4 regions of the Virgibacillus sp. CM-4 genome follow, and region 2 is predicted to be linked to each of the others. Evidence: predicted binding sites of a transcription regulator. Region 2 holds the regulator's gene; each other region holds the start of a gene.
What was found. Region 2 encodes Rex, which represses fermentation and respiration genes when NADH is low (regulators of the CRP and FNR family bind a similar motif). Its sites were predicted from a motif close to TTGTGAAATATTTCACAA; they were not measured.
Positions count from the first base shown of each region.

Region 1: a site for Rex is predicted at 1,225-1,242, ahead of M948_RS38725 (hydroxymethylglutaryl-CoA synthase). Genes of this name have one in related genera too.
Region 3: a site for Rex is predicted at 970-987, ahead of nsrR (nitric oxide-sensing transcriptional repressor NsrR). Genes of this name have one in related genera too.
Region 4: a site for Rex is predicted at 1,308-1,325, ahead of qoxA (cytochrome aa3 quinol oxidase subunit II). Genes of this name have one in related genera too.

Region 1 is NZ_AUQA01000006.1:1,091,276-1,093,483, reverse strand. Features, by position in the region: gene queD (6-carboxytetrahydropterin synthase QueD) at 1-367, shown strand, start outside; gene queE (7-carboxy-7-deazaguanine synthase QueE) at 368-1,090, shown strand; gene M948_RS38725 (hydroxymethylglutaryl-CoA synthase) at 1,300-2,208, shown strand, end outside.
Region 2 is NZ_AUQA01000008.1:169,620-171,827, forward strand. Features, by position in the region: gene M948_RS41805 (CPBP family intramembrane glutamic endopeptidase) at 1-190, shown strand, start outside; gene M948_RS41810 (YdiK family protein) at 253-453, shown strand; gene M948_RS41815 (hypothetical protein) at 465-872, opposite strand; gene M948_RS41820 (redox-sensing transcriptional repressor Rex) at 942-1,589, opposite strand; gene M948_RS41825 (ABC-F family ATP-binding cassette domain-containing protein) at 1,837-2,208, shown strand, end outside.
Region 3 is NZ_AUQA01000005.1:92,221-94,428, forward strand. Features, by position in the region: gene M948_RS32605 (GNAT family N-acetyltransferase) at 117-392, opposite strand; gene nsrR (nitric oxide-sensing transcriptional repressor NsrR) at 502-954, opposite strand; gene hmpA (NO-inducible flavohemoprotein) at 1,087-2,208, shown strand, end outside.
Region 4 is NZ_AUQA01000003.1:133,517-135,724, reverse strand. Features, by position in the region: gene qoxB (cytochrome aa3 quinol oxidase subunit I) at 1-255, opposite strand, end outside; gene qoxA (cytochrome aa3 quinol oxidase subunit II) at 296-1,255, opposite strand; gene M948_RS31795 (alpha/beta hydrolase) at 1,727-2,208, opposite strand, start outside.

The sequences.
Region 1 (2,208 bases), on a different contig from region 2:
TGCTGCGGCCCATTATATTCCCCATCAAGACGCTGGAAAATGTCAATCGATGCATGGGCATACGTATTTTACAAATATTACTATTGTTGGTGAAGAACTCAATCATACAGGGTTTTTAGTAGATTTTAAACAAATAAAAAATCTTATTCATAAACGTTTTGATCATGTTGTCATGAATCAGGATGTTGCTTTTTCCGATCATAATCCCAATGCTTTTCCAACTACTGAGATTGTGGCACGGACGATTTATGAACTTGTGCAGGAATACTTAGATACATTATCCCATTCCCCCCGCTGTATCCAAGTATATATACGAGAAACACCGTCCAGTTATTGTGTATATCGTCCAAAGAAAGGGGATAGGTAAGTGAAAATACCAGTAATTGAAGTTTTTGGGCCGACGATTCAGGGGGAAGGAATGGTTATTGGTAGAAAAACCATGTTTGTCCGAACTGCTGGTTGTGATTATTCCTGCTCATGGTGTGATTCAAAATTTACTTGGGATGGTACAGAAAAACATCACATTCAAATGATGGAAGCAGAAGAGATTATGCAAGATTTAAGGGAAAAAGGTGCTGATCAATTTGGTCATGTGACGATCTCAGGTGGGAATCCTGGATTACTCCCCCAAATCGATCAACTGATTGATATCCTGCATGATCACGATCTGGAGGTAGCGCTCGAAACACAAGGGAGTAGATGGCAGACATGGTTTACAAAGATTGATGATCTAACACTTTCTCCAAAACCTCCAAGTTCAGGGATGAAAACAAATTATCAAACCCTTGATTTTATTATTGATTCATTGAAACAAAAGCAACGTGGAAAATGCAGTTTGAAAGTAGTCATCTTTAATGAAGATGATTTAGGATACGCAGAAAATATCCATCAACGCTATCCAGATGTAAGCTTATATCTTCAGGTGGGAAATGATGAAATTACGATGGATAATGATCAAGCATTGTCGTTATATTTACTGCAAAAATACGAGGAGCTGATTGACCAAGTAATGGTTAGCACTATTCTAAAGGATGTCCGAGTGCTTCCACAGTTACATACATTTCTTTGGGGAAATAAGCGTGGAGTATAGGGATAAATTAATACAAGAAGAGCCCAGACTGTTTCTTTACAGAGCTGGGTTTTTTTAAGTCGTTAACACACGATGATTGTGTTTAGAAGTAGATTATATTATCATTTAATATATTGGTATGTAAAAAGAATTAATTGTGAATAAAATCACTAATGGTAGGAAAGCGATACTTTTAGGAATTCTAACTATGGTAGTAAAGGAGCAGAACATTGAAGATTGGTATAGACAAAATAGGATTTTATGCACCACATTTATTTTTAGATATGAATAAGTTAGCAGTCGCTAGAGATGTTGATCCAGCAAAGTATACGATTGGTATTGGACAAGAGAAAATGGCAATCGCTCCGATTACACAGGATGCAGTCTCACTCGCAGCGAATGCTGCTTTAAATATATTAGACGATAAAGATAAGGAAGACATTGACTTTGTCATTTTTGGTACAGAATCTGGTATTGATTATTCAAAATCAGCTGGGGTATATATCCATGATCTATTAGGGCTGAACCCAAAAGCGAGAACAATTGAGGTGAAGCAAGCATGTTATGGTGCTACTGCTGGAATTCAAATGGCGAAGGGTCATATTGCTTTACATCCAAAAAGCAAAGTGCTTGTTTTAGGTGCGGATATTGCAAGGTATGGATTGAACTCTGGTGGAGAAGCAACGCAAGGAGCAGGTGCAGTTGCAATGGTTATTAGTGCAGACCCACGTATTCTAGCTTTAGAAGATAAAAGTGCTTATTTAACAGCCGATATTATGGACTTCTGGCGCCCTGTCTACTCAGATACAGCAATGGTCGATGGCAAGCTTTCAAATGAAAAGTATATTTCTTTCTTTGAGAGTGTATGGGAAGATTATAAAGTACAATCAGGGTTCGGTTTAGAAGATTTTACAGCTATTTGTTTCCATCTTCCTTATACGAAAATGGGTCAAAAAGCGTTACGTGCGATCTATGAACAAGGAACGGAAGAAGATAAGGAAAGATTAGTGGCCAATTTAGAAGCTAGTAAAACGTACAATAAGCAAGTTGGTAATATTTATACAGGTTCTTTATACTTAAGCCTTCTATCATTACTAGAACAGCAGGAAGAGTTACAGGACGGTGCAAGAATCGGCTTA
Region 2 (2,208 bases):
GCAGCATATATTGGTTTATGGTTCCATGGGGCTCGTTTTCGCTTATTTATATGTAAAAACAAAACGGATACTCGTCCCTATTTTCGTGCACATGGCCATGAATTCAATTGTCGTTATCGCGCAATATAATATTGATCCAGCTGAATTAGAAAGGCAACTGAAGGAATTACAAACCATTTTAACATTATAATTTCGGGGGATCTCCCCCGATCCGCCTTATGGTGGGCTTGATATTTAACGGGGGCTTTACAAATGAAGATTTCACCAAAAACCATGGCAATCATTTATTTTATCATGGGAGTATTTTTTACCTATATTGCAATCTTAAGTGTAGATGAAACGATATGGAATGTAACAACAATGGTGTTAGCTGTTTTTGCTACACTCGAGATTGGTGTCAGCATTCGCTTAATATCTCTTCATTTTCGCTTAAAACACAAAAAGAAGGAATAGCAGTTAGCCTGCTATTCCTTCTTTTTATTCTTTTGGTCAGATGATGGATCATCACCCAAATGAATAACTTCCATCTGTTCCATTAAATCTTTTGTTGTGTCATATGCCGGTGATTCGCTATCAATTGTATTTATATATTCTGTTACATCATAACTCATTATATTTAGTTGTTCCCGATTTCCATCTTCCATTTCATTCCAGCTCATTGCCTCCTGCGCATTGACCTTTTGCCCTTTTATTTCTTCATTTCCACCCACAGCCAATGTAATCATCAACATACCGATGAGAAGTAAAAAAATAATACTGCGTTTTCTTACCACTGTGATTCCTCCATTATAACTTTTATCGATGCCATCAAGTAAGTATGCCTTAACATAAGAGATGCTTCGATCTATGTACATCATAGTTAGCCAGTTCAAGTTATCTAGACCTTCTATTGTATGCTATACCCCACTTACTGAAAAAAGAAACCCTATTCGGCTTCTTTTTTAATCCAGCTGCTTCGTCTCTTCTAGCGGATAATGCTTTAAAAAATATACCAACGCTTGTAATTCAACAGCAAGATCAATATGATGTACACGAATATACTCGGGAACAGTAATTCGAGCAGGCGTAAAATTGAGAATCCCAGTAATTCCCTCTGCAACAAGTCTATCAGTAATCCCGTCCGCTTCACTCGCAGGTATCGTCAAGATAGCAACATTCACACCATCTAATTTTTTTTCTAAATCTGCAATATGATAAACAGGAACATCGCCGATCGTCGTACCTACTTTTTCCGGATCACTATCAAATGCCATTTTAATAAGGATATTATTATTTTTCATGAAATTATAATGTAAAAATGCTGTACCCAAATTACCTACCCCTATTAAAGCAACATCTGTTGTTTCGTCCTGATCTAGGGTTTTACGAAAAAAACCAAGTAAATATTCAACATTATAGCCATATCCTTTTTTACCTAGTGCTCCAAAATAGGAAAAATCTCTTCGAATTGTAGCTGAATCAACTTTGACAGCATCGCTCAATTCTTTTGAAGATACTCGCTTTTTTCCTTGATGATTTAAGTTATTAATAAATCGATAATACAATGGTAGCCGCTTCGCAGTTGCTTGAGGTATTTTATTATGATCCATTGCTATTCCTTCTTTCTTACGATAATAATCCCCATTGTTCTACCAGATGCATCGCTTAATGGTAGACACCCTTTTATTGACCGCTTACATGTTACATCGCAGCAAATAGTTCTTGTAGAAATTGTGACAGTTATTGAGCTCCACCTCTATTTTAGCAGAAAAATGGAAATAAGTCGTGACCGATTTCACAATTATATTGCTTGGCTTCCCGCAATTAAGATACACTAGTATAGATGAGGTGAAACGTATGATACTAATGCAAATAAATGGACTTTCAAAGGCGTTTGGTGCTGATGAAATTCTATCCAATATTAAATTAGAAGTAAAAGAAAATGATCGTATAGCAATTGTTGGCAGAAATGGTTCAGGTAAATCAACGTTATTAAAAATAATGGCTGGTGAACTTACTTATGATGAAGGTGAATTGTTTAAACCAAAAGATTTAACCCTTGGTTATTTATCACAGCATACCGTACTGGAGTCAACTAAAACCATTTGGGAGGAAATGCTGGAAGTTTTTGTTCATCTACGTAATCAAGAAGAAGAGCTTCGTTTACTCGAAAAGCAAATGGAAAAAGCCCATGAACATTCCGAAGCGGATTACCAAAAATTACTTACG
Region 3 (2,208 bases), on a different contig from region 2:
CATTTTGGAAATGTAACTTACCTAAGAAATTGTACCACTACCTTGCTTATGTCCTTCATTATACTATTCCAATACCTAGTCTAAAAACAAGAGAATCCCTAGTCAATTTCAACTCATTATTGTACCAGGATATCCCTATATTCCGGCGTTCTTTCCATTTTATTTTTGGCATAGGGACAAACAGGATTTACTTTTTTCCCTTCTTCTCTAGCATAATTCACGACTTCCTCTACCAACTTCCCCGCCACTCCTTGACCACGTAAGTCATCCGAGACTTCTGTATGATTGATAACAACATCCCCATCGTCAGAAAAACCATACGTTATGACAGCTTTTGGGTACTGTTCATCTTCCCCAAGAAAAAATTTTTGGTCACCTTTTTGAATGTTCATGCGATACTACTCCTTCTTCGAAATGTTTTATATACTAGTCTTAAACAAAACGAGGAATCTATGCAATATACAGTAATCCAATCAATTATTTCCAAGTTATCCCCTTAAATTATTCCCCTTTTTGAATGGTAATTCCCATTAGTTTTTGAAGTTCTTCTTCATTTTTTATTAAGTCATCTAAAGTATACGCTTCAAGAACTTTAAAAAAAGCAACTAGCGCCTTATTAATTACATGTTTTAACGTACAACCCGGAGAAATCACACAGTGATTTGTTCCTTTATCAAAACACTCTAGCATTATAAAATCATTTTCAAGCTGGCGAATTAATATTCCGACATTAATTTCATTTGCAGGTTTAGCTAACTTGATACCACCGTTTCTACCTCTTACAGACACGATTAATTCTCTTTTTGAAAGTTCATGAACTACTTTTTTTAAATGCTCCTGAGAAATATTATATACGTCAGAAATTTGCTTAATGGTTGCCAGTTCTTGCTTTGATTTTAATCCTGTAAATATTAACACACGTAATGCATAGTCTGTATATTTCTTTAAATTCACCCTCATCACACTCACTTGTTAATAACTTCACATTATTGTAACACATATTGACTTCATCCCCATTGTAATAGGAAAAATAGTTCCATACAATAAAGGTGTATTAAAAATACATCTTTTAAAGGAGTAGTTTTTATGACAAATGCCACGGAAAGCTTAGACAAGAGAACAATAGACGTTATTAAAGCGACTGTACCAGTATTACAAGAACACGGAGAAAAAATAACAAAACAATTTTATCGTCTGATGCTTGCGAATCATCCGGAATTAAACAATATCTTTAATCAAACGAATCAACAAAAAGGTGCACAATCAAAAGCATTAGCAAATACTATTTATGCAGCTGCAGCAAATATTGAACACTTAGAAGAAATAGTTCCTCATATAAAACAAATCGCACATAAGCATACGAGCATAAATATAAAAGCTGAACAATATCCAATTGTTGGAAAATATCTGCTATTAGCGATTAAAGAAGTCTTAGGGGATACAGCAAATGAGGAAATATTAAAAGCTTGGGAAATGGCATATAACGTCATCGCAGAAATGTTTATAACCATAGAAACAGAAATATATGAACAAACACAACAAAAAATAGGTGGTTGGGTAGGATACCGTGATTTCACGGTGATTAAAAAAGTTGTAGAAAGCGAAGTAATTACCTCTTTTTACCTAAAACCAACGGATGGTTTACCAATACCTAAATACAGACCAGGACAATATATAACCATTAAGGCACAAATAGAAGATGAGCCCTTTGATCACCTACGACAATATAGTTTATCAACTGCTCCGAATGCCGAATTTTATAGAATTAGTATAAAACGTGAACCGGGAAATGCATATCCCAAAGGGATCGTTTCGAATTTTCTTCATACAACGATACATGAGGGATCTATTCTGCCAATAAGTGCTCCTGCTGGAGACTTTACCTTAGATTCAGAATGCCAAACACCTTTAGTTCTAATTAGTGGGGGCGTGGGATTCACTCCGTTAATGAGTATGTTAGAAACCGTTATTGAAAAGCAGCCCCATCGACAGGTTATCTTTATCCATGCGGCAAGGTCAGCCAAACATCATGCAATGAAAGACAGAGTGAAAAACCTTACAAAGGAATATGCAAATATAACAAATTATGTTGTCTATGGTAACGATCATGATGATTGTGATAAACATGGTCATATTGATTATGAATGGCTCCATCGTGTAATTCCTACCACGAATGCATCTTTTTATGTTTGTGGTCCAAATGGATTT
Region 4 (2,208 bases), on a different contig from region 2:
TGGCATGGATGTTTGCGCCCTCATCATGATAGCGTCTACTCCACCTCTAAACAACATGAGCAAGGCAGAGATTAAATACATAATTCCTATTTTCTTATGATCAACCGTTGTAAGCCATTCACGCCATAGATATCCCCATTTTTTAAAATAGGTAAGACCGACGATGATTGCTATTGTAGTAAGAACAATAGCAGCCATCGATGCGTAAATAATTGGACTCGGATGCGGAATTAGAAATCGTTCAAAAAAGTCCATTCTTATTTCTCCTTTCCGGATAACCCAGATGTACTAATTCTTAATGTTGATGCTCTGTGTTTTCCTCTGTTTCATCTGCATGACCGGAATCTGATTCATGTTCACCATGTGCATCGTGTTCTGAACTAGATTCATCATTATGTTCACCTTCCGAACCAGCACCATGACCTTCATGATGCCCTTGTGGTGGAGGGTTGAATTCTAAGTGTGTGCCTGTAAAGGTTAATTGACCAAGATGACCGGGCTCAAGCAATTCATTAAATTTATCCTCCGTTAGTGGATCTGCTGTTTGTTTGACTTCTTTCACCCAATCATTAAATTCTTGTTGCGGCATTGCTTCTACGCTGAATGTATTCTCAGCGAAACCTTCCCCACTAAAGTTCGCATTTCTACCCATAAATTCTCCAGCATTATCTGCGGCTAAATGCAGCGTAGTTATCATATCGGACATTGCGTATTTTTGACCGCCCAGTTGCGGTATCCAAAAGCTTGTAATTGGTCCATAAGAATAAAGTCTAAACTCTAGTGGTCTATCAGTTGGAACATAAAGATAGTTAACCGTTTCAATATCTTGTTCAGGATAACTAAAATGCCATTTCCAATCTGAAGAAGAAGCATAAACCACTAGTGGCTCATCATTCTCATATCCTTCTGGAGTAGCTTCTACTTTATAGTTACTTTGAACTGAAATTACAGATAGTACGATTACGATAAGTACCGGAATCCCTACAATAAGTGATTCAACTATAACATTCCCTTTTATATACGGTGGCTCATATGAGTCTGATTGTTTTGATGCGCGGTATTTATATAGGATATAAGCCAACATAGCAAATACCACAATTACAATAACAGACATAATAGCAATTGATATCCAGATGACATTCGCCTGGGTTTGAGCCTGCGGACCTTCAGGGTCTAATACTAATAATGGCTCACAACCAGTAAGAACCGCTAATAATGTGAATAACGATGCTAGCATCACCCATTTCATTTTCATAAGAGATACCCTCCCCTGCATGTTGTTTAAATGAAAATATATTGAAATACTTTTGTTACACACTTCACAAAATCCATCATCAATATTAATACCATAACCATTGAAAAACAATATTGATGTGTTGGATGTCAGAAAATGTTCAAGTTTTATCATACAAAAAATGAACATTTAATGAATAAAATATGGCAGAATATAGGTAGTAAAAATTGGGATAAAATGACTTATTAGCAATATACTAACCTTCTTAGCGCTTTCATGGTTGGGCTAATTAATGACAACTTTTTTGATAGGTAATAATTACCTTTTATCAAAGAAAAACAAACCCAGTAGTAAAAGACCTCCATTAAATGTTTATGGAGGTTTTTTACTACTTTTTTATTTTTAGAAGCTACTAGATACATTACAAAATTTAGTTTTTATGCTATATAACCTTATAGCAGTTAATAAACTGCTTGGCTCTGCTATAACTCATTACGGGGTATTTATAAAAAAATCTAAAACACTAGTTAAATCCTTTTCCCAAAACGCCCATTCATGTCTTTCCTTTTGTTCTTTATACTGGACTGTTGCTTCTTGCTTAAGAAACGTATGATATAACTCACGATTTCTCGTTAGAATATATAGATTTTCTTTGGTAATGGGAGAAACAAACTGTTCCTCGTCTATCCCCACGGTTTGATAAATATTCCAATTTAGTGTCGCGACATTGTTTATAACAGCAATGTCTTTCTTTGAAATTGCTGCAGATTGGAGTAACAGATGTGTCCAATTACTAGGTTCCTTTATCGCAATATTTAACGAGACGTTCCCACCTAGTGAACTCCCAAGAATCCCCCGTTTTACAACATTCCTTTTTAACGAAGCCTCAATTTCAGGAATGAACTCATCGTTCATGAACTGAATATACATACAAAAATTGTTGCCACTATGATGGTAGGAATGCCATCTCTCAA